4 regions of the Citricoccus alkalitolerans genome follow, and region 1 is predicted to be linked to each of the others. Evidence: riboswitches for the same ligand, from Rfam matches in the RefSeq annotation. Region 1 holds a riboswitch; each other region holds the start of a gene.
What was found. A riboswitch is a leader RNA that binds a small molecule or an ion and turns the genes downstream of it on or off. The one in region 1 is predicted to bind S-adenosylmethionine.

Region 1 (5,708 bases):
GCTCTTCGGCCGGCTGGCCGCCTCCACTCTGGTGGGTGAGTTCCTGGACACCCTCGTGTTCTGCTCCATCGCTGCCGGGGTCATCGGCATCACGGACGTGCCGACGTTCCTCAACTACGTCCTGGTGGGCTTCGTGTTCAAGTCCGTCGTCGAGATCGTCCTGTCCCCGGTGACCATGTGGGTCATCGGCCGGGTCAAGAAGGCCGAGCCGGCCTACGCCGCGGTTCCCGAGGCGTAGGGAGCCGAGACTTCACGCGGCCTCGGTCACCGGGGTAACCGGGCCGATGGCCCACCCGCAGACGTACGACGACGGCGACCTCCACTTCCAGCGCGTCCGCGACTTGGCGCTGGCCCTCCCCGCGGCATCGAAGCTGGTCAGGGAGCTGCCCTGACGGGATTGACCGGAGGGTATCTCACTGCATCGCGCCGGGACAGTGAGGGAGATTTCGTGGGCAGGTGCGCGGGCGGAAACACCGCAGAAACGCACGCTTCCTAGGTTGGGGGTATGCCCGCCCCCTCGCCCTTGGAGTGATGTCCCATGTCCTATGTCAGCCCGTCAGACTTCGTGAAACACATGGTCGACGCCGGTGAGTCCAAGGTCTTCATGTCCACTCGAGACACCCTGATCCGCTCGTTCATGGCCGGCGCCATCCTGGCCCTCGCCGCCGCATTCGCCATCACCGTCACCGTGCAGACCGGCAACGCCCTCGTGGGTGCGTTGCTGTTCCCGGTCGGCTTCATCCTCATCTACCTGCTCGGCTTCGACCTGCTCACGGGTGTCTTCACCCTCGTCCCGCTGGCCTGGATCGACAAGAGGCCCGGCGTGACCATCGGAGGCCTGTTGCGGAACTGGGGCCTGGTCTTCGTCGGCAACTTCGCCGGAGCCTTCCTGGTGGCCGTCATGATGGTGGTAACCATGACCTACGGCTTCCACACCCCGCCGAACGAGGTGGCCCAGCAGATCGGCTCCATCGGCGAGGGGAGAACCGTCGGCTATGCCGAATACGGCGCGGGTGGCATGCTGACGCTCTTCATCCGCGGCGTGCTCTGCAACTGGATGGTCTCGACCGGTGTGGTCGCGGCCTTCCTGGCCAAGGACGTCGTGGGCAAGGCCCTGATCATGTGGATGCCGGTCATGCTCTTCTTCTACATGGGATTCGAGCACTCCATCGTCAACATGTTCCTCTTCCCGGCGGGCCTCATGCTGGGCGGTGAGTTCTCCATCATGGACTACCTCGTCTGGAACGAGATCCCGACCGTGCTCGGCAACCTCGTGGGTGGCCTCTCCTTCGTGGGCCTGACGCTCTACGCCACCCACTACCGTACGGCGGCCAAGCGTCAGCCGAAGCTGCCGGCCCTGCCCGACCACGCCGTGAGCCGCTGACCATGGACCCCATCATGCATAAGGCGCACGCTGCCGACCTCGTCAATGCCGCACGCATCCGTGCCGGTCTCACCTGGGCCGGCCTCGCGGCCGCCATCGGAGCCGCACCGGTGTGGACCACGGCCGCGCTGCTGGGACAGCACCCGATGACCGCGGCCCAGGCCGGCGTCGTGGTCGAGATGCTCGGTCTGGGCGACGACGTGGCTGAGAGCCTGCAGCAACAGCCGAACCGGGGCAGCGACCCGGCCGTGATGAACGACCCCACGATCTATCGACTGATGGAGGCCATGTCGGTCTACGGGCCGGCGCTGAAGGCCCTGATCCACGAGGAGTTCGGGGACGGCATCATGAGCGCCATCAACTTCAAGGCAGACGTTGCCCGCCGTGCCGATGTGGACGGCGACCGCGTGGTCATCACCTTGGATGGCAAGTTCCTGGACTACCGCTGGTGACCGGGCCGCCCCTTCCGTCACCGGCCGTCACAGACCGTCATCTGGGGCGGCCCAGGACGGTCGGGGCGGCACATCGGCACGGAAACGGGCCCAGATGACGCCAGGCCGCTGAACATGACCCGAGGCTTGGCGGCCACGTGCTGACTGCCTAGGGTCGACATCAGAATCACGAGATCCGGTGCTAAGCCCTGGCTGGCCGGACGGCAACCCTCTCTCCGTAGTGGGGTGCTCCAGGTGATGATTCGGCCTCCGGGGACCACCGCGGGGCAAGTACGGCACCACCGTGAAGACGTGTCCCGGCCGCCAGGCTATGTCGACGCCGTGTTCCGGGCCAACGCCATTCCGGTGTGCCATGGACGACGGGGACACCCATGACGGACACCACCCACCTCGAACACCGCACCGTGCCGACCGGACTGCCCACCTTCGAGGAGCTGCGGGCGGACATCGGCCCCTCCGGACCGACGGACGCCCAGCTCACCGAGCACTTCGCCCCCGTCTTCGCGGCCATCGCTGCGGGCTCGGCACAGCGAGAGCAGGACCACGAGTTGGCGTTCGCGGCCATAGAGCACCTCCGCGGCGCGGGGTTCACCCGAGTGCGGCTCGGCCGCGACCACGGGGGCATCGGCGCGAGCCTGCCGCAACTGGCCGACCTGCTGGTGGATCTCGCCGCCGCCGATTCCAACCTGCCCCAGGCGCTGCACGGGCATTTCATGTTCACCGAGCAGCACGAGAACGAGTCCCAGGGCGCGGTCTCCGAGTGGTGGTTGGCCGAGGTCGCCTCGGGGAAGATCTTCGGCAATGCCCTGGTGGAGTTGCCCCCGTCTGCGGGCCGGCGCCCCGTGCACTGGATCGATGCGGACTCGGACACCGTGCAGGCGGCCGCCGCCACCGGCACCACGGAGGTGGCCCGCCTGACGGGTGACAAGTTCTACTCCACCGGGGCGATCTTCGCCGACTACCTGCTGGTCTCCGCGGTCCCGCCAGGGCTCGAGGAGGACGGCCCGGTCTTCGCGATCATCGACGCCCGCGATCCCGGGGTGCAGCGCATCGACGACTGGAACGGCTTCGGCCAGCGGCTCACCGCCTCCGGCACCACCACCCTGGACCACGTCCCCGTGCGGGCCCAGCGGACCCAGGAGTTCAACGTCCCCACGGGCGTGCTGGCCTACACCGTCCTGTGGATCGTGCTGGCGGCCACGCAGGCCGGGATCGGGGCCACCGCGCTGGCCGAGATCACCACGTTCGTCCGGGGCCGGCGTCGTACCTATGACCACGCCACGGCGGAGACGCCGGCGGAGGACCCGCTGGTGCACCAGGTCATCGGTGCCGTCTCCTCCAAGGTGAGCTCGGCCCGGCACATCGTGCGCGGCACCGCGGCCGTGGTGGAGGAGTCTTACCTCCAGGTCCGGGGGCACAGCGACCTGGAGGACCCGGTGGTGGTCCAGGCCCACGCCCGGGCCAACATCGCGTTGTCAGAGGCGTCACTCGTGGTGTCCGATCTGATCCTGGAGGCCACCAACCAGATCTTCGAGTCCGGCGGGGCCTCTGCCACGGATGCCAGCCGGCAGCTGCACCAGCACTGGCTCAACGCCCGGACGGTCGCCAGCCACACCCCGCTGGTCTACCGCACCCAAGCCGTGGGCGACTACCGGGTCAACGGCGCCATCCCGCCGTTCCACTCCACGGCCCGCAATTCCGCTGCCCCTGAGGCCGCTGCCACATCCACCACCGAGGGAGCATGATGACCACCACCACCGAGCGCACCACCGCCGCCACCAGCGCGTCCACCGGAGGCGAACCGTCCGGCCGGTCCTACCGGGCCCTCCGCGAGCGGCTGGCCCCGGAGTTCGCCGCCATCGCGGACAGCGCCGCGCAGCGGGAGGCCGAGCACATCATCGACCGCGACGCCGTCCGGCGACTGGCCGCGGCAGGGTTCACCTCCCTGCGGGTGCCGGTGGAGTACGGCGGCGCCGGACTCTCCTTCGAGGAGCAGGCCCAGCTGATCGTGGAGCTGGCGGCGGCGGACTCGAACCTCGTCCAGGCACTGCGCGCACACCTGATCAACCAGGAGAACGTGCTGGGACACCCGGACCCGGCGTTCCGGGACCGGTGGCTGCGCCGCCTCGGAGCCGGGGCGGTGGTCGGCAACGCCATCACGGAGATCAACAACGCGGTGGGGGAGGGCACCACCACGTTGGCCCAGGACGCCGAGAGCACCTGGAGGCTCAACGGCACCAAGTACTACTCGACCGGGACCCTCTACGCGGATTGGATCATCGTGGCAGCGGTGGATGCCCACGGTGAGGAGATCGCCGCCACGGTGCCCGTGGACGCACCCGGGATCTCGAGGCTGGACGACTGGGATGGCTTCGGCCAGCAGCTCACCGCCTCCGGCACCACGGTGTTCCACGGCACGCCGGTCGAGGCCGAGGAGGTCTACACCGGTGGTCTGGATGACGGCACCCGTGTCGCCACCGGCCAGGCCAGCTGGCAGTTCCTGCACCTCGCGGCGCTGACCGGCATCGCCGAGGCCATCGTGCGGGACGTCAGCGAGTACGTCCGCGGCCGGCGTCGTTCCTTCAGCCACGGGACCGCGGAGCTGCCGCGGGACGATTCCCAGGTGCTCCAAGTGGTGGGCGAGCTCTCCTCCGCCGCGTTCGCCGCACGGGCCGCCTTCGACTCCGTGGTCTCCGCGCTGGGCGGCGTGCTCGGACGGGAGGCCGCCGGAGAGGTCCTGCCGGAGGAGGACACCAATGCCCTTTACATCCGTGTCTACCAGGCCCAGCAGGTCATCGCGAAGAACGTCCTGGCCGCGGCCACCCACCTGTTCGAGGTGGGCGGGGCCTCTGCCCTGAGCCAGTCGAAGCGGCTGGACCGCCACTGGCGGAATGCCCGCGTGCTGGCCAACCACAACCCCCTGATCTACCGGTCCCGCCTCGTCGGGGACTGGGAGGTCAACGCCACCCCGCCGGCCCGTTCCTACCGCATCGGCTCCGTGCCGAACGAGCAGTGAGCACGAACCCGTTCCGCAATCAGGAGTCCCCATGAGCAACGAGAATCCGGCCCCCGGCCGCACCACCCCCGCCCACACCACGCCGCGCCCCTTGCGCTTCAACGCCTTCGTCATGAACACCACCAGCCACATCCACCACGGCCAGTGGCGCCGGGAGGATGCCGGCCAGACCGAGTTCACGGACGTCAACACGTGGATCAACCTGGCGAAGACCCTGGAGACGGCGAAGTTCGACGCGATGTTCTTCGCGGACGTGGTGGGCCACTACGGTGATGCCGACGCGGACTATTCCGTGTACGTCAACGAAGGTCTGCAGATCCCCTCCAACGATCCGACCGTGCTGCTCGGGGCGCTCGCCGTGGTCACCGAGCACATCGGCCTGGCCACCACCTCGAACGTGTTCCAGTCCCACCCGTTCCAGTTCGCCCGCCAGCTGTCCACCCTGGACCACCTCTCCGGCGGGCGCATCGCCTGGAACATCGTCACGGGCACCCAGGACAACGGCTCGCGCAACTTCGGCCTGCCGCGGCTGACCGACCACGCCGAGCGCTACCGCTGGGCCGCGGAGTACATCGACGTCGCCTACAAGCTGTGGGAGGGCTCCTGGGACGAGGATGCGGTGGTCAAGGACCGAGCGGGTTCGCGCTACTCGGACCCGGAGAAGGTACACAAGATCCACCATGTGGGCGAGCGCTACTCGGTGGAGGGCCCACACCTACCCTCTCCGTCCCCGCAGCGCACGCCGGTGCTGTTCCAGGCAGGGTCCTCGGCCTCCGGCCGTGACTTCGCCGCCCGCAACGCCGAGGCCGTGTTCATCATCGCGACCACTCCGGACGTGGCCCGCCAGCAGATCGAG
Region 2 (5,708 bases), 800 kb from region 1:
GCACCGTGCCCTTGAACACCCCGTTGCGCCCGGGGACCACGCGTGCCTCCTCATCCCTGGTCAACACCGCGGACCGATCCTGGTAGCCGAGGACGATCTCGTCGAATCCGGGCAGCAGAATCGGTGCGGCGGTGGCCCGGGCCCTCTCTGCCTGACGGTCCGGCAGGTCCGGGAGCATCCAGTGCTTCCGTCCGTCCACGTCGGCGGAGAGCAGGTCCGGTTGGAGGTCTTCCAGTGCCGCCCGAGCCTGAGTCTTGCCGATCTTGGACCACCAGCAGAAGTCCTCCACGGTGGCCGGGCCGTGGGAGCGCAGGTAGCGCAGCAGCAGGTCGCGAACCCCGTCCTCCCGGTCTCGCCCTGGACCGGGCAGCCGCTCTGGCGTGGCCCCCGGCGCCCGTACTGCGGAGCCGATCCACTCCGTGGCCAGCACGATGCGTTGTTCCCGCCCCTCGGTGGGGCCGAAACACAGCACCCCGCGCAGGGCGAGGAAGAAGATCAGGTGGTATCCGCGCCCCTCGTTCACAGGCAGTCCCTCCTGGGTGAATCGTTCCAGCAGTCCGGAGCGGGTCAGTCCCGGACCGGACAGGGTCTGGAGTGCTACCGCCTCGGCCCGTTCGAGTACGCCCGTGTCCAGACCGAGCTCCTGGCGGCGCCGTTCGCTCGCCTTCAATGTCTGGGCCGCGGTGAGGTCCAGAATCCAGCCGAGGTCCTCGGCCGCCACGGCGAACAGGGTGCCACGCATCGGCCAGGACCGGACGATGCGCCCCGCGTCATAGGCCTCGCGGACCGCCGCGGTGGACCGGCCCACACTGCGCAGGGCCAGGGACACAGTGGAACCCGGGTAGTCCTGGCCCTGGGTGCACGTCAGCCATCGCGCCGCCTCGACGGCAGTGGCCAGCGGCTCGACCAGCCCCTGGGAGATCAACCGCATCCGTGCCACCTGTTCGGAGCTGAGAATCATCATGTCCCCTCCTTCGCTGGGGACAGTGTGCCACGGCGTCCGGACAGCAGCGCCGCTCCGCACCGGGCTCGACGCCATGCCTGAGGAAAAGCTGTGAATCCCCCGGCGCCAGGCTGTGCACCGATTGACCTGACTCCGCCCGCGGTGAAGACTCGGGGCATACCCGAGCGGTCACCCCGCCACGGGCAGACGCCACAAAGGAGACGACATGAAACGATTGATCACCCTCGGCATCGGCGCGGCCCTCGGATATCTCCTGGGCAGCCGCGAAGGACGCAAGAACCTCGACAAGTTCGCCAAGAACGCGCAGAGCTTCTGGAATGACCCGAAGACTCAGGACCAGGTGCAGAAGGCGACCCAGAAGGCCACCACCGCCGTGAAGGACCAGGCACCCGCGATGGCGGACAAGGCCGCCGGCCTGGCGGACAAGGCCACGGATGCCCTGAAGGACAAGGCACCCGGGCTGTCCGAGAAGGCCAACAGCGCCGCCCACACCATGGCTGACAAGGGTTCCTCCGCGGCTCAGAACCTGGCTGACAAGGCCTCCTCCGCCGCGGACAGGTCCGCCGGCAAGCACGCCTCCGGTGACACATCCGTCACCAAGGACTCCAGCACCCCGGCCACCGGTTCCGATGCGAATGCCTCGAGCGGGGACACCAACGTCAAGGACGCCTCCGGCGACGTGCTCTCCGATCCGTCGCAGTCCCTCGAGACCGAGGGCGGCGGACCGGACCGCTACTGATCCGGCACCGTCCCACCACGCACCGGAACCCCGGCCCCCGCTTCAGGGGGCCGGGGTTCCTGCATACCCGGTTGCCGCCACGGTCTCACGTGCCCTCACGGTTGAGTCTGGAGGGATTCACTCCAGGGGACACCCAGGGCGTGAATCCCTCCAGGCTCAACGGGCCGGGGCGGGGCTGACCGTCGGCCCGACGCCGGCCCCCGCACCTCTCAGACAGCGGCGCGGTTCCGCAGGGCGAAGGACGAGCCGTAGTGGTTCTGCGGCAGGTGGTCTCCGCGCCCGAAGAGCTTGTGGCGCATGGTGCCCTCGGCGTACTCGGTCTTGTAGCGGCCGAGTTGCTGCAGTTCGGGGACCACGTACTCGACGACATCCTCGAAGGTGCCGGGGGTGATGTGGTAGGCGAGGTTGAAACCGTCCACATCGGTCTCGTCCTGGATGCGCGCCAGTTCCCGGGCCACGGTCGCACCGGAGCCGACGATGACGGGGCCGAAGCCGCCCACGCCGACCCATTCGGCCAGTCTGCGCACGGTCCACACGGACCCGGCGTCACCCGAGGCCTTCTGGAAGGTCTCCACGGTGGACTGAATGGCGTTGGACTTGACGTCCCCGATCGGCTCGTCGAGCTCGAACTCGGCCAGGTTGATACCCATCCAGCCGGACATCAGGACCAGTCCGCCCTCCACGTCGATGTACTGCGTCAGTTCCTCGTACTTGGCGCGCGCCTCCTCGTCGGTGGCGCCCGTGACGATGGTCTGCATGGACATGATGCGGATGTCGTAGGGATCGCGGCCGGCCTCGACCGCCCCCTGGCGGATCTTGGCGGCAGTGCCCTTGATCATCTCGTCGGTGGGTGAGTTGATGAACACGGCCTCGGCGTGCTTTCCGGCGAAGGCTCGACCGCGCGTGGAGGCGCCGGCCTGGTAGATCACCGGGGTGCGCTGCGGGCTGGGCTCGGTGAAGGCGATGCCGGGGGTCTTGAAGTAGGTGCCCTCGTGCTCGATCCGGTGGACCTTGGACGGGTCGATGAAGACCCCGGACTCCTTGTCGTTGACGACCGCGTCGTCCTCCCAGGAGCCTTCGAGGAGCTTGTAGACCACGTCGAGGTATTCGTCCGCGTGGTTGTACCGCTCGTCGTGCTCCATCTGGTCTTCCTGGCCCATGTTGATGGCGGCGGAGGGCAGGTAGCCGGTCACCACGTTCCAGCCCACGCGGCCCTCGGTCAGGTGGTCTAGGGTGGCCAGGCGGCGGGCGAACGGGTAGGGGTGCTCGTAGGCGGTGCCGGCGGTGACCCCGAAGGTCAGATTCTTGGTGACAGCGGCCATCGGCGGGACCACGAGCATCGGGTCGTTGACCGGCACCTGCGTGCCGGCCTTGAGGGTGGCCTCGTCGGAGGAGTTGTAGACGTCATAGGGCCCGAGCACGTCGGCGATGAAGAGGCCATCGAACAGGCCCTGTTCCAGGGTCTGGGCCAATCCCGTCCAGTAGCCCAGGGTGTTGTAGTCGCGGGCGCGGTCTTCGGGGTGGCGCCACAGGCCGGGTGACTGGTGGGCCACACAGTTCATGTCGAAGGCGTTGAAGAGGATCTCACGCTTGCCGGCGGCGGTGGTGGGCACGCCCTCGGGGAGATGGCTCGTTCCATGGACGTTCTCGTTGCTGGGGACAGACACGGTGATGCTCCTTCCATCGGTCCTGGCGGTAGCACCTGTCCGGTTGCCCGGTGGTTGCTGCGGCGTCATCGAGCCAGATCTCTCGGCCGCTCTGGATGGGTACCCATCGATTGCACCACACCTCCGGGCGCGACCCCAACCGAGGTTCACGCGGAGTCACCCAGCCCTTCCGCTGTGAGGCAGAGATGAGTACCCATCTCTGCCCTCACACCGGGATGGCGGCCTTCTGTCAGCTCGAGGCGAGGACCACGATCGGATCCGTGGTCGGTGCCTCGGACCCTCCGGCCGGTTCCACCGTGACGGCGAGCGCGGCATCCGCCGGCACGTCCTGCATCCGCACGAGGGCGAGGCCGTCCTGGACCTCCAACAGGCCAGCCGGCTGGGGAGCCGTCTCACCCTGGATCGTCCACATCTGATAGTCGCGGCCCTCCGCCGGTTCCGGCAGTCCCCGCGCGGCCAGCACGGTCTCACCGGACGGGGCCCGGGCCACTTCGATCTCGCCTCCGCCGGTCACCGGGGATTCCAGCCGCTCGGCCCCGTCCACCTGCAGGATCTGCTCGATCGCCGTGAGCTGATCGCCCTCGGTCACTCCACCCGTGGGAGCCCACGGCTGGCTCACCACCACGGCCACGGCGACGGCGGCAGCCGCGGCGGCCGAGACCGCCCCCACCCACCAGCGGCGCGCGGCCGGCCGGCGTCGGGCACGGTGACTGTCCAGATCAGAGATGCCGGCTCGCTCGGCGCCAGCACTGGAGCCGGCTGCTCCGTGGGCCGCCAGGGGCGAGGCGTCGCCGTCCGCAGCGGACCGGGCGCCCTGCTCGGGCCCTGCCACGGCCGAGAGGACACGGTCCCGCAGATCGGCGGGAGGCTCAGCCGGTGTGCTCACCGCCAGGCGGGCGACGGTGCTGTTGAGGGCATCGGCCCGGGCGCGGAGCTCGGGGTCTGAGCGGAGCCGCTGCTCGATGGCGCGGCGCTCGCCCTCGTCCACGGCATCCAGGGCCCAGGCGGCGAGCAACTCGGCGTCGATCACGTTCCCGTTCTTGTTCTCGTTTCCGTTCGTCATGCTCCCACCCCCAAACAGTCCTGTAGTCGTTGGAGCGCACTGCGCATCCGGGATTTCACGGTGGCCAGTTTGGCCCCGAGTCGTTCAGCGACCTGCCGGTAGGTCAGTCCGCCGTAGTAGGCCTGCGTCACGGCCTCGTACTCCAGACCAGTCAGCGTGCCGAGGCATTCCGTCACGCGGTCCCGGTCCTCCGCTGATTCCACGGCCTCCGCAACGTCGTCCCGGTCCCGTTCGAACCCGGCCACCCCGGCCCGTTCCTCCCGGTCCCGACCGGACTGGGTGGACCGGATGAGGTCGACGGCCCGACGGTGCGTGATCGAGCAGACCCAGCCGACCACTGATCCGCGGGCCGGGTCGAAGCGCTCTGCAGAGCGCCACACATCCACGAGGGCCTCCTGTGTCACGTCGGCCGCGAGGTCGGCGTCACGCACGATCTTCTGTGCCAGCCCATAGGCTGAGGGAGCCACGGCATCGTAGAAGGCGGCGAAGGCCTCCTGGTCTCCGGTGGCACTGCGTTGGAGCAAGCCCACCAGGTGGGCGTCCCGCTCGCGCGCAGCACTGCGGCCGGGGCCGGTGCCTGCGGTGCTCGTCATGGCTCCACCCTATCCGGGCGCGGGGCCAGGATTGGCCTACCTGTCAGGGGCGTCGTTCAACATGGGTGGTGTTCTCATCCGCGGGGCTCCTGGGGTGTCGGTCCGGAGGGGTCCGGTGGGGCGTCGGTCGGGTGGCCTGCTCTACTGCAGGGTGCTGTCTGGTGTTCGGAGCCGACGCTCCTACGGATGGGTCGGGCTAAAGACCTCTTCGGCGACGCCGGTCTGGAGATAGGGCACCGTCTGGGTGCCGTTGACCTCCCAATCGCCCACCATCCGAGCCATGAACACAGCCGGATCGTGACTGGCGATGGTTCGGGCATTACGCCAGTGCCGGTCCAGCTGCAGGTCCGTACTGGTGGCGGAGGCCCCGAGCGTGTCGAAGATCCGCGTGCACGTGTCCAGCACCAGCTTCGGCACCATCACGTGTGCCCGGTGCGCCGTCAGGGCGGCGCGGTGCATCGCCTCGGCCGCGGTTCCGCCGTCGTCCATCCCGACGCCGGCCACCCGCCCGCCCGGCGCACTCCCCGATTCCCCGACCGGCTGCTCCGGCCCGGCGGCGAGCTCCAGTGCCGCATCCAGGTCCCGTCCGGCGGCGCGCACGAGCTCCTCAGCGGTCGCCTGCTGGGCGGAGAGCTCGCCGATGATTCCCAGCAGCTGGTCGTCCTCACGCGGGGTCAGCCCG
Region 3 (5,708 bases), 790 kb from region 1:
TCCGGACCACGTCCATTTCATGGGTGATGAGGATGATGGACAAGCCTAGGTCGGTGCGCAGGTCGGCCAGCAGGGACAGGATCTGTGCCGTGGTGTCCGGGTCCAGGCCGGAGGTGGACTCGTCCGAGAGCAGGATCCGCGGCCGCAGGGCCAAGGCCCGGGCGATGCCTACTCGTTGCTTCTGGCCGCCGGAGAGCTGACCGGGGTAGGAGTCGGCCTTGTGCAGCAATCCGACGCGGTCAAGCATCTCGGCCACACGGTCCTGCATCTCGTGGTGGACCACCCCGAGGTTGCGCAGCGGGAGGGCGACGTTCTCGGCCACGGTGATGCGGCGCAGCAGGGCGGAGTGCTGGAAGATTGTGCCGATGGCACGGCGGGCGGAGCGCAGCTGGCGGCCCCGGAGCCGGGACAGGTCGCTGCCATCCACCAGAATCTCGCCCTGGGTGGGCTTTTCCAACAGGGAGATGCAGTGCGAGAGGGTCGTCTTGCCAGCCCCGGAGGGCCCGACCACGGCGGTGATGGAGCCTTCCGGCACGGTCAGGTCGATGCCTTTGAGCACCTCGACGGACCCCCCACGTCCGGTGTAGGCCTGGTGCAGATCGCGGATCTCGATCACAGCGCGCCCCCGTCCCGGGTACCGGCCGATGCCAGCCGGAAGCCGGCGCCTCGGTGGTTCTCCGCCAGCCGATCCCCGCGGCCGAACAGCTTGTGTCGCAGGGTGCCGGACTCGTACTCGGAAGGATAGGCACCGCGGGCCTGGAGCTCGGGGACCACGTGCTCCACGACGTCCTCGAAGCTTCCCGGGGAGACCGCGTAGGCGAGATTGAAGCCGTCAACGTCCGTCTCCGCGGCCCAATCCTGCAGCTGGTCAGCGACCTGCGCACCGGAGCCAATGAACACCGGCCCGAAGCCCCCGATGCCGACCCATTCGGCAAGTCGCCGGATGCTCCAGGGCTCCCCGTCCGCGGAGGCGTGGCCACCGCCCGAGCGGAAGGTCTCCACGGCAGACTGCACTGCGTTGGTCTGCACGTCCTGACCGATCACATCGTCCAGGTCGTACTGCGAGAAGTCGATGCCCATCCAACCGGACAACAGCGCGAGGGCACCACGATGGTCCACGTAACGGAGGTAGTCGGCGTGCTTGGCACGGGCCGCCACCTCGTCCGGACCGGTGATGACGGTGGCAAGGTTGAAGATCCTGATGTCCTTCGCGTCACGGCCGGCCTCCACGGCAGCAGCACGGATCCTGCTCACGGCCTGGGCCAGCTTGTCCCGGCTGGGGGCGGAGACGAAGGCGCATTCGGCGTTTTGCCCGGCGAAGGCCAGGCCGCGCGGCGATGTGCCGGCTTGGTAGACCACCGGGGTGCGCTGGGGGCTTGGCTCGGTCAGAGCGATGCCCGGCACCGAGAAGTAGGTTCCCTGGTGGCCGATCTCGTGCACCTTGGCCGGGTCCGTGTAGACGCAACCGTCCCGGTCCCGGACCACGGCGTCCTCGTCCCAGGAACCCTCCAGCAGCTTGTAGACAACCTCGAGGTATTCGTCTGCGTGGTCGTAGCGCTCGTCATGGGCCAGCTGGTCCTGGCTGCCCATGTTGCGAGCAGCCGAAGGCAGGTAGCCGGTGACGACGTTCCAACCGACCCGCCCGCCCGTGAGATGGTCCAAAGTGGCCAGCCGGCGCGCGAAGGGATAGGGATGCTCGTAGGCAGTTCCTGCGGTAATGCCGAAACCGAGGTGTTCGGTCACCGCGGCCATGGCGCTGACGAGCAGCATGGGGTCGTTGACCGGCACCTGGGTACCGGCGGTGAGAGTGGCCTCGTTAGAGCCGCCGTACACGTCATAGGTGCCAAGCACGTCGGCGATGAACAGTCCGTCGAAGCGACCTCGTTCGGCGACCTGGGCCAGATGCGTCCAGTAGCCGATCGAGTTGTAGTCACTGGAGCGGTCCTCCGGGTGGCGCCACAGCCCCGGGGACTGGTGGCCCACGCAGTTCATGTCAAAGGCATTGAGCCGGATGCGGCGCGGGACACGTTCAAGCATCAGAATGCACGTCCTTCCATCGGTCCTGGCGGTAGCACCCGCTTCGACAGGGGGTTGCTGCGGCGTCGTCGAGCCAGATCTCTCGGCCGCTCTGGATGGGTCTCTCACAGGCGACCAGATGGCTTGGGATACGAACTAATCCAGCGTCATATATCGACCTGTCGTGCCGTTGGCTGGCCGCGGGCCCGGATTCGACGGCAAAAGTCCCTGAATGTGACGTCACATGACGCGGCGTGTAGGTGCGCGAGGGGGAATGACTGGCCCGGAAAACATGCCGTTGCCCGGTTCACTGCCCCCTGTGGGACCGGGTGTACAGCATCTTCAGCGGTTGACACGGATACCCCGTGCTCTGCTTCACTAGATGAATCAACCATCCAGAGCGGCCGAGAGATCTGGCTCAGTGACGCCGCAGCAACCTCCCGTATGACCCGGGAAGGTGCTCATGCCAGAACCGATGGAGCGTGATTCACCGTGACTGCCCTTGCCGAGTCCCTGCCCGGTTCCAGCGTCCTCACCGCGCCGCCGGCCCCGACCACCAGCCTTGCGGTGGAGTTCCGCGACGTCGGCCGGTCCTTTCCCGCCATCGACGGCGCACGCACCGTGTTGCGGGACATCAACCTCACCGTGCAGCCAGGCGAGGTCCTGGCCATCCTCGGGGCCTCCGGCTGCGGCAAGTCGACGCTGCTGCGTGCCGTGGGCGGCCTGGACAGCGGCAGCACCGGGCAGATCCTCGTCGGTGGGTCCGCCGTCCGCCCCTATGACCCCCGCACCGCAGTCGGGTTCCAGGAACCGCGCCTCATGCCCTGGCGCACCCTCCACCAGAACGTGTCCTTGGGGCTGCCGCCCGGCATCGGACGGGCCGAGGGCCGCGAGAACGTCGACCACTTGCTGGATCTGGTGGGTCTGGCCGAGCACGCCGACCTCCGGCCCCGCGAAGTCTCCGGCGGCATGGCCCAGCGGACCTCGCTGGCCCGCGCCCTGGCCCGGCAGCCCGGCGTTCTCCTGCTGGACGAGCCGTTCGGCGCGCTCGACGCTCTGACGCGGCTGAGGATGCAGGACCTACTCCTGGACGTCCATGCCAAGACCGCCACGACCGTCCTGCTCGTCACTCATGACGTGGACGAGGCGCTCCAGCTGGCCGACCGGATCCTGCTGCTCGGCCAGGACCCCGCTCCGGGTTCCGCCCCCGGCGCGACCACCCGCACCGTGGTCACCGTCCCCGGTGAACGGCCCCGGGACCGCGGCTCGGCCGAACTGGCCCACCTCCGGACCGAGCTGCTCGGCGGCCTCGGCGTGGACGCCCACCGCCACTGACCGGTTCCCCTCCGTATCCACCCGATCGCCCGGCGCCTCATCCCTCCCGGCCCGGGACGCACCGCACCCCCTCGAAAGGCCCCACCATGCGCTCACGCCTCACCCTTTCCCTCACCACCTTCGCCATCACGGCCTTCACGCTCACCGGTTGCGTCGCCGGCGAGGGATCCGGTGGAGAGGCCGCCGAAGCCGGGGCCGACGGTGGCGTGGGTGGCGGCGAGCTGAACATCGACTACGCCACGTACAACCCCCTCTCCCTGGTCATCAAGGAGAAGGGCTGGCTTGAGGATGAACTCGCAGACGAGGGCGTCACCGTGAATTGGATCCAGTCCGCCGGTTCGAACAAGGCCAACGAGGCGCTGCGGGCCGAGGCCATCGACGTGGGCTCCACGGCCGGCTCCGCCGCCCTGCTCAACCGCGCCAACGGCACCCCGATCAAGACCATCAGCCTGTACTCCCAGCCGGAGTGGTCCGCCCTGGTCACCACCGCCGATTCAGACATCACGGAGGTCACGGACCTGGTCGGCAAGAACGTGGCGGCCACCAAGGGCACTGACCCGTACTTCTTCCTCATTCAGGCCCTCGGCGAAGCCGGCGTGGACGAGGCTGATGTCACGGTGCAGAACCTTCAGCATGCGGACGGCAACGCGGCCCTGAACAACGGGTCCGTGGACGCATGGTCCGGGCTGGACCCCATTATGGCCGGCGCCGAGGCCGAGGGCGCCGAACTGTTCTACCGCAACGTCGACTTCAACACCTATGGCTTCCTCAACGCCACCGAGTCTTTCCTGGCGGAGTCCCCCGAGCTGGCCCAGACCGTGGTGGACGTCTACGAGCAGGCTCGCGAGTGGGCCTTGGCGAATCCGGAGGAGACTGCTTCCATCCTCGCCGAGGTGGCAGGTCTGGAGGAAGACGTGGCCATTACTGTCATCGAGGAGCGCTCCAACCTGGACGTGGACCCGGTGCCCGGCCAGGCGCAGCTCGACGTCCTCGAGGTCGTCGGCCCGATCCTCGTGGAGACCGGTGACGTGGCCAGCCAGGAGAACGTCGACAAGGCCCTGGCCGAGCTCCTCGAGCCCTCGTTCGCCGAAGAGGCCACCCAGTGAGCTCCCTCGTCTCGCCCGAACACTTAACCCCGGCATCACCTCGGGATGATGACGTGACAGGGCGCCGCAACCAGGGCACGACGCCGGCCAGCCCGGGTTCCGGCCCCGGGCCACGGGACGGCGGTGGTCCCGCCACCGGCCGAGGCGCCCGCGGGATCCTGGGCACTTCGGCCGGCCGGGCCGTCGTCGGGCTGCTGCTGCCGGTGGCGCTCGTCATCGCCTGGTGGGCCGCGACCACCGCAGGGCTGTTCTCCCCGGTCCAGCTGCCCTCACCGGCCTCGGTGATCAGCGCGGGGATCGACCTGGCCGCCGACGGATCCCTGTGGCATCACATCGCCATCTCGGTACAACGCGTTCTGCTCGGCTTCGCCATCGGCGGGGTCCTCGGCCTGCTCATCGGCTCCCTCCTGGGCCTGTCCACGTGGGCCGACGCCGCGCTCGCGCCGCTGGTCGGTGCCATCCGCGCGGTGCCGTCACTGGCGTGGGTGCCGCTGCTGATCCTGTGGATGGGCATCGGGGAGGACTCCAAGGTCACCCTGGTGGCAATCGGTGCCTTCTTCCCCATCTTCACCAACGTGTATGCGGCGCTCAAGCACGTGGATCCGCACCTCGTGGAGGCCGGCCGCGCGTTCGGTTACCACGGCCTGCGCCTCCTGCGGACCGTGCAGCTGCCCGCCGTGGTGCCGTCCGTGTTCTCCGGCCTGCGGCTGGCCCTCGCCCAGGCGTGGCTGTTCCTGGTGGCCGCGGAGCTCATCGCCTCCTCCATGGGTCTGGGGTGGCTGCTCAGCGACTCTCAGAACAACGGCCGCACCGACCGGCTGATCCTGGCGATCATCCTCCTGGCAGTCATCGGCAAGATCACGGACGCGATCCTCGGCCTCGTGGAGCAGCGGGCCATCCGCCGCTGGTCCTGACCCGAGATCTGACTTTGCGGGCAGTAATCGGTGGTGTGTGCAGGACACCACCAATTACTGCCCGCAAAGTGGTGATCGCCTGAGGATCCCATCATCACGGCCGTGTCCTCTTCTGAGCCGGCTTCCTGACCGGCGGAATCCTCGCCTACCGTGGTCATCACCACCGCACGCCAGGAGGACCCCGTGAACGATCTCATCCCGCCTGAGCCCGTTGGCGCCCCGGTCACCGACACGCTCACCGACATCGTCACGGACCCCGCCGCGGTGGCACGGGTGCATGAGCGCCTGCTGGTGCCGAACTTCCCGCCCCGAGAACTGGTCTCGGTGGAGGAGTTGC
Region 4 (5,708 bases), 780 kb from region 1:
TCACCTCACGGAGGGTCCCGACGCCGGCCCCCTCGGCCGGCTCGTCCGGCAGCAGTCCGCGCCGCCGCAGCTCAGGGGACACCAGATCTGAGAACCGCTCGAGGTCCGCCGGACGCACGGCCGCCGAGATGTTGAAGCCGTCCACGTCCGTGGCCTCCTGCCAGCGGATCAGCTCGTCCACCACGGTCTGCGGAGAACCGGCGATCACCGGTCCGCGGCCGCCGATGGCGATGAACTCGGCGAGGTCCCGCACGGTCCAGGTCCGGTCCGGGGACAGCTTGGTGAAGGCTGCGAGCGCCGACTGGTTCGCCTCGGTCTTGATGAACTCCAGCGGGGCGTCCGGATCCGAGCCGTCCAGGTCCACCCCGGTCCAACCGCCGAACAGGGCCAGGGCGCCGTCGATGTCCACGAACTCCCGGTAGCCCTCAAGCCGGGCCTGGGCCTCCTCGTCCGTGTCCGCGACCACCACGGTGGCCATGGTGAAGATCCGGATGGCGTCCCGGGGGCGCCCACGCTCGGCCAGCCCGGCGCGGATGCCGTCCACCCACTGGCGGACGAGGGAGGTGGTGTTGCCGATCAGGAAGATGGCCTCGGCGTGGTCCAGGGCGAAGTCCTGGCCGCGCTTCGAGGCCCCCGCCTGGAACAGGAACGGGGTGCCCTGAGGGCCGGGATGGGTCAGGGCCTGGTCCGGCACGGAGAAGAACGTGCCACGGTGGCCCACGGGGTGGACCTTCTCCGGGTCCACGAAGATGCCGCGTTCCCGGTCGGCCACCACAGCCCCCTCCTCGAAGGAACCCTCGAAGAGCTTGTACATCACCTCCAGGTACTCGTCCGCGCGGTCGTAGCGCTCGTCATGCGGGATCTGCTGGTCCATGCCCAGATTCCGGGCCGCGGAGTCCTGGTAGGAGGTCACCACGTTCCAGGCGATGCGGCCGCGGGTCAGGTGGTCCAGCGTGGCGAAGGTGCGGGCCAGCAGGTAGGGCGCCTCGTAGGTGACGGAGGCAGTGATTCCGAAGCCGAGGCGCTCGGTCACGGCGGCCATGGCGGGCACCACCACGAGCGGGTCCAGCAGGGGAACCTGCACGCCGCCGCGCAGCGTGGCATCGGTGGAGTCCCGGTACACGTCATACACACCGGGGATGTCCGCCAGGAAGAGGGAGGCGAATCCGCCCCGCTCCAGGGTGCGGGCCAGCCCGGTCCAGTATTCGAGGGTGTCGAACCCGGAGACCCCGGACTCCGGGTGCCTCCACAGGCCCGGGGACTGGTGCACCGGGACCATCATGTCGAAGGCGTTCAGGAGGAGGGGGCGGGTCATACAGTCGTCCTTTCAGACGTTCTCTCGGCGGGACGTTCAGGGTCAGTCGCGGTGCCGGCTGTAGTGCCGGCTGTGGCATGGAGCTCGGGGGACAGTGCGGGATCGCCCACCACCGGGACGGCGTGCAGGTCTGTGAGCTCCGTGCCGCGTTGCTGGCTGGCCGGATCCTTCGCCGCGAGCGCGGCGGCAACCGAGATGACGGACAGCACCGTCAGGTAGCCGGCGATCAACCACGGGGCCTCCCCGCCAGCGGCGAACAGCAGGGCGGCGATCATCGGCATCAGCCCGCCACCCAGGACGGTGCCGACCTGGTAGCCCAGGCTCACGCCCGAATACCGGACGTGGACGGGGAACTGCTCGGCGAACCACGCCGCCTGCGGCCCGTAGATCGCGTCATGGATGAGGTTGATGCCCAGGATCACCACGAGGGGCAGGAAGGCGAGAGGGCCCGCGTCGAGGAAGGCGAAGAGGACCCAGCCGAAGACCCCGATGGCGGCATAGGCGGCCGCGGACAGGAGCCGGCGGCCGATCCGGTCGGACAGCCAGCCCCAGAACGGCGTGGAGAGCAGGCCGATGGCCGAGGCCACCATCACCGCGGTCACGCCCGAGGAGCTGTCCCCCCGCACGTCCCTCAGGTAGGTCAGCATGTACACGGTGATCAGGTAGTAGATGGCGTTCTGAGCCAGCCGCAGGCCGATGGTGACCAGCAGAGGACGCCGATGGTGCACCAGCAGCTCCTTCAGGGGGGCCTTGGCCACGTTGCCCGAGGCCTGGTGCTCCAGGAATTCCGGGGCATCAGCCACGCCGAGCCGGATCCACAGGCCGACGGCCACCAGTAGGGCGGAGAGCAGGAACGGGATGCGCCAGCCGAAGGCGGCGAACTGCTCGGCGCTCATGATGTTCTGCATGATGAAGAACGCGCCGGTGGCCAGCAGCATGCCGGCGGAGGAGCCGATCTGGGTGAAGGATCCGAAGAATCCGCGGTGCCGTGCCGGCGCGTGCTCCACGCTCAGCAGCGCGGACCCGCCCCATTCGGCCCCGGCGGACAGGCCCTGGAGGATCCGCAGGATGACCAGCCCGACGACGGCCCACCAACCGATGACCTCGAAGGTGGGCATCAGCCCGATCAGGGTGGAGGCCACCCCCATCAGCACCAGGGACGCGACCAGCAGCGCTTTGCGGCCAATCCGGTCACCCAGGTGGCCGGCGATGATCCCTCCCAGCGGCCGGGCGATCACCCCGACGGCGAGGGTAGCGAAGGAGGCGACGATGCCGCCGAGTTCGGTGGCCATCGGGAAGAACTGGACGTTGAAGATCAGCGCCGCGGCCGTGCCGTAGAGGTAGAAGTCGTACCACTCGATGGTGGTGCCAGCGAAGGCGGAGGCCAGGACGCGCTTCTTGCCGGAGACGATGTCCTTGGCGCCCATCAGACCTGGCCGCCCTTCGCATCGCCGATCGCGTTGAGCCCCTCGGGCAGTGTCCCGTTGATCCAGTAGTCCCCCAGCGACCGGGCCCGGAAGGCGATGGGGTTATGCGTGGCCACGGTCTGGGCGTTGCGCCAGTGGCGGTCCAAGGCCTTCTTCGTGGAGGTGGCGGAGGCACCCACCGTGAGGAACAGGTCCTGGGCGGCTCCGATGCCCAGTTCCGGCACCGTGATGGTGGCGTGTTCGATGGCCAGCTCGGAACCGTAGAGCTCGGCCGGCACGTCACCGGTGAAGTCCGGACGGTCGGCTCCGACGGCCTCGGCGGCGGCGATGCCGGCATCCAGCGCGCGGGCGGCGTGGAGCACCGTGGCCTCGGCGGTGAAGGCCTTCCCGGCGATACGGCCGGCGGCCTCCTGGATCAGCGGATCCTCACGGAACGGCAGGCCGGAACCGGTGTTGAAGGTGCGCTTGCGGGAGGCGATGGTCGCCACGGCATCCCGGCGGGAGGCGCGGGCGATCCCGGCCAGGACCGCCAGCAGCACGAGCTGGAAGAAGGCGGCCTCGTGGACGGCCTCGGCGGATCCGGGGACCCGATCGAGCACCCCGTGGGCGGGCACCGTGACCTTGGTGAAGGTCGCCGTGCCGGTGCCCGTGAGTTTCTGACCGAATCCATCCCAGTCGTCCTCCAGGGAAACTCCCACGGCATCGGTGGCCACCACGGCGAACTGCCGGCCGTCGAGCTGGGCGCCGTCAGCGTCGGCCCGGGCAGCCGAGACGCGGGTGTAGTCGGAGAAGATGGAGGCGGTGGCGTAGAACTTCTGCCCGTTGAGCTCCATGCCGTCGGAAGTCCGGGTCAGCGTGGTGTTCAGACCCCCCAGCGCATTGCCGCCCTTCTCCGTTGAGGCGTTGCCCACCGTGGCGCCGGCCAGGACCAGCGGATACCAGGCGTCCTGGATCTCCCGCGGCTGGAAGCGCAGGGCCTCGAGGAAGCCGTAGTGGGAGCGGTAGATGTGGGCCACGTTGGAGTCGGCCTCAGCCAGGTCGATCAGCAGGTGAAAGAAGTCCTGGAGGCTGACCTCCGGACCGCCATGGACCACCGGGACCCGCAGGGTCCCGAAACCTGCCTCGTCGAGGCTCCGGACGGCGTCGAAGGGCAGCTCGCGGTTCAGCTCCCGGGCCAGGGACCCCGCCGCGATGTCATCGAACAGTGGCTGGAAGTGCCTCTTGAGGCCGGCGTAGTCCGTGGGGAGGCCGTCGCTGAGGTTCGCGCCGGGCCGGGCGGCGGCGATGGTGCGGGGCGCTGCGGTCATTCGGTGGTCCTTTCGGTCTCACCGAAGGATTCCCATGGCGGGACCAAGCGAGCCGGCCATTCGGGTGGCATCGTTCAGGGAACCGCTTGAGCCGTGGGATCTCCATCGGTCCTGGCGGTAGCACCCGTCTGGGGAATTGCCACGGGTTGCTGCGGCGTCGACGAGCCAGGTCTCTCGGTCGCTCTGGATGGTTACCCGCCCACGTTAACGGACATCGACGCTCCTGTGTTGTGTCCGGCGTCACGTCGCTTCACACAAGACATCAGCCCACGCTGAGGCGCAGCTCCTCCGGCGCGGGAAACGGCAGGTGGAACACCTCGGCCTGGGCACCTACGGCGGAGGCGGCCCCGAACTCGTCGGCGACCACCACGATCCCGTCGGGGCTGGCCTGGCTGATGCGCACGGGACGCTCGGTCCCGTCGGCCAACCTCAATCGGTGACGGTCCGCGAGGTAGGCCAGGCCCCGCGCCTCAAGGGCCTCCTCCGCCTCCAACCAGTCGACCGGAGCCGCCCCCACCGGGAAGCCCAGGATGTCCCGGGGAAGGAACCCGTCGCCGTCCGGAACGATCCACCCGACTGGCTCACCGTCCTCGCGACGGTGCTCGATCCAGTCTCCGGGAAGCGTCATGCGACAGACGGTAGCACCAGGCACTACGTCCACGAGAGCGTGACCAACTCCTCGCCGCACGAAGCAGGATCGGATGGGGCGCTCGCACGGGAATAACGGCAGACTGGAGGTGGTTGCCTGTCAAGGGCCCAGAGGCCCCGACGTTGTCGCCATGAGGAGCCCACCGGCTCCTCATGGCTTTGTGAAGAGAGGAACGCCGTAGACCATGCCGGCTACCGAGAAACCCCAGACCACCCCCGCCGGCGCTGCATCGCCGACCGCGGCTTCCAGCCTTCCCCCGGGAGCCAGCCGAGTCATCTCGCTGCTCGTCGTCGCGGCCTTCGTCGTGATCCTCAATGAGACCGTCATGTCCGTGGCGCTGCCGAACCTGATGACCGAGTTCGCCATCGGAGCCTCCACGGCCCAGTGGATCACCACGGCGTTCATGCTGACCATGGCGGTGGTCATTCCCATCACCGGCTACCTGCTGACTCGCCTGCCCCTGCGCACCGTGTTCATCATCGCGATGTCCAGCTTCCTGCTCGGCACCTTGCTCGCCGCCGTCGCGCCGACCTTCTTCGCACTGGTCCTGGGCCGCGTGGTCCAGGCGATCGGCACGGCCATCATGATGCCGCTGCTGATGACCACCGTACTGAACGTGGTCCCCTCGAACCGCCGTGGCCGGACCATGGGCGTCATCACCATCGTCATCGCCGTGGCCCCGGCCATCGGCCCCACCCTGGGCGGCATCATCCTGGATGCGCTCAACTGGCGCTGGATGTTCTGGATCATGCTCCCGATCGCCGCGATCGCGCTCGTCCTGGGCGCCACGATGATCCGCAACGTCACGGAGACCCGGCGTCTGCCGCTGGACGTGCTCTCCGTGGTGCTGGCCGCGCTCGGTTTCGCCGGGTTGGTCTTCGGCCTGAGCAGCATCGGCTCTGCCGCCGAGGGCAGCGCGCTGATCTCCCCCTGGATCCCGCTCACCGTGGGTGCCCTCTCCCTGGCGGCGTTCACCTGGCGCCAGCTCGGCCTGCGTGACCACGCACTCC

Region 2: another riboswitch for S-adenosylmethionine. It lies ahead of ABD134_RS10105 (LLM class flavin-dependent oxidoreductase); the one in region 1 lies ahead of ABD134_RS06480 (acyl-CoA dehydrogenase family protein).
Region 3: another riboswitch for S-adenosylmethionine. It lies ahead of ABD134_RS10070 (LLM class flavin-dependent oxidoreductase); the one in region 1 lies ahead of ABD134_RS06480 (acyl-CoA dehydrogenase family protein).
Region 4: another riboswitch for S-adenosylmethionine. It lies ahead of ABD134_RS10015 (acyl-CoA dehydrogenase family protein); the one in region 1 lies ahead of ABD134_RS06480 (acyl-CoA dehydrogenase family protein).

What each region holds. Positions count from the first base shown of each region.
Region 1 is NZ_BAAALH010000002.1:120,618-126,325, reverse strand. Features, by position in the region: gene ABD134_RS06495 (queuosine precursor transporter) at 1-238, shown strand, start outside; gene ABD134_RS06490 (formate/nitrite transporter family protein) at 539-1,384, shown strand; gene cynS (cyanase) at 1,399-1,836, shown strand; SAM riboswitch class IV at 2,001-2,115, shown strand; gene ABD134_RS06480 (acyl-CoA dehydrogenase family protein) at 2,208-3,581, shown strand; gene ABD134_RS06475 (acyl-CoA dehydrogenase family protein) at 3,578-4,852, shown strand; gene ABD134_RS06470 (LLM class flavin-dependent oxidoreductase) at 4,884-5,708, shown strand, end outside.
Region 2 is NZ_BAAALH010000002.1:920,937-926,644, reverse strand. Features, by position in the region: gene ABD134_RS10115 (winged helix DNA-binding domain-containing protein) at 1-964, opposite strand, end outside; gene ABD134_RS10110 (hypothetical protein) at 1,170-1,703, shown strand; gene ABD134_RS10105 (LLM class flavin-dependent oxidoreductase) at 1,913-3,316, opposite strand; SAM riboswitch class I at 3,381-3,472, opposite strand; gene ABD134_RS10100 (anti-sigma factor) at 3,600-4,433, opposite strand; gene sigK (ECF RNA polymerase sigma factor SigK) at 4,430-5,026, opposite strand; gene ABD134_RS10090 (acyl-CoA dehydrogenase family protein) at 5,207-5,708, opposite strand, start outside.
Region 3 is NZ_BAAALH010000002.1:911,937-917,644, reverse strand. Features, by position in the region: gene ABD134_RS10075 (methionine ABC transporter ATP-binding protein) at 1-616, opposite strand, end outside; gene ABD134_RS10070 (LLM class flavin-dependent oxidoreductase) at 613-2,037, opposite strand; SAM riboswitch class I at 2,051-2,139, opposite strand; SAM riboswitch class I at 2,405-2,498, shown strand; gene ABD134_RS10065 (ABC transporter ATP-binding protein) at 2,509-3,351, shown strand; gene ABD134_RS10060 (aliphatic sulfonate ABC transporter substrate-binding protein) at 3,438-4,457, shown strand; gene ABD134_RS10055 (ABC transporter permease) at 4,511-5,371, shown strand; gene ABD134_RS10050 (GNAT family N-acetyltransferase) at 5,555-5,708, shown strand, end outside.
Region 4 is NZ_BAAALH010000002.1:899,029-904,736, reverse strand. Features, by position in the region: gene ABD134_RS10025 (LLM class flavin-dependent oxidoreductase) at 1-1,315, opposite strand, end outside; gene ABD134_RS10020 (MFS transporter) at 1,312-2,742, opposite strand; gene ABD134_RS10015 (acyl-CoA dehydrogenase family protein) at 2,742-4,049, opposite strand; SAM riboswitch class I at 4,149-4,243, opposite strand; gene ABD134_RS10010 (hypothetical protein) at 4,312-4,677, opposite strand; gene ABD134_RS10005 (DHA2 family efflux MFS transporter permease subunit) at 4,883-5,708, shown strand, end outside.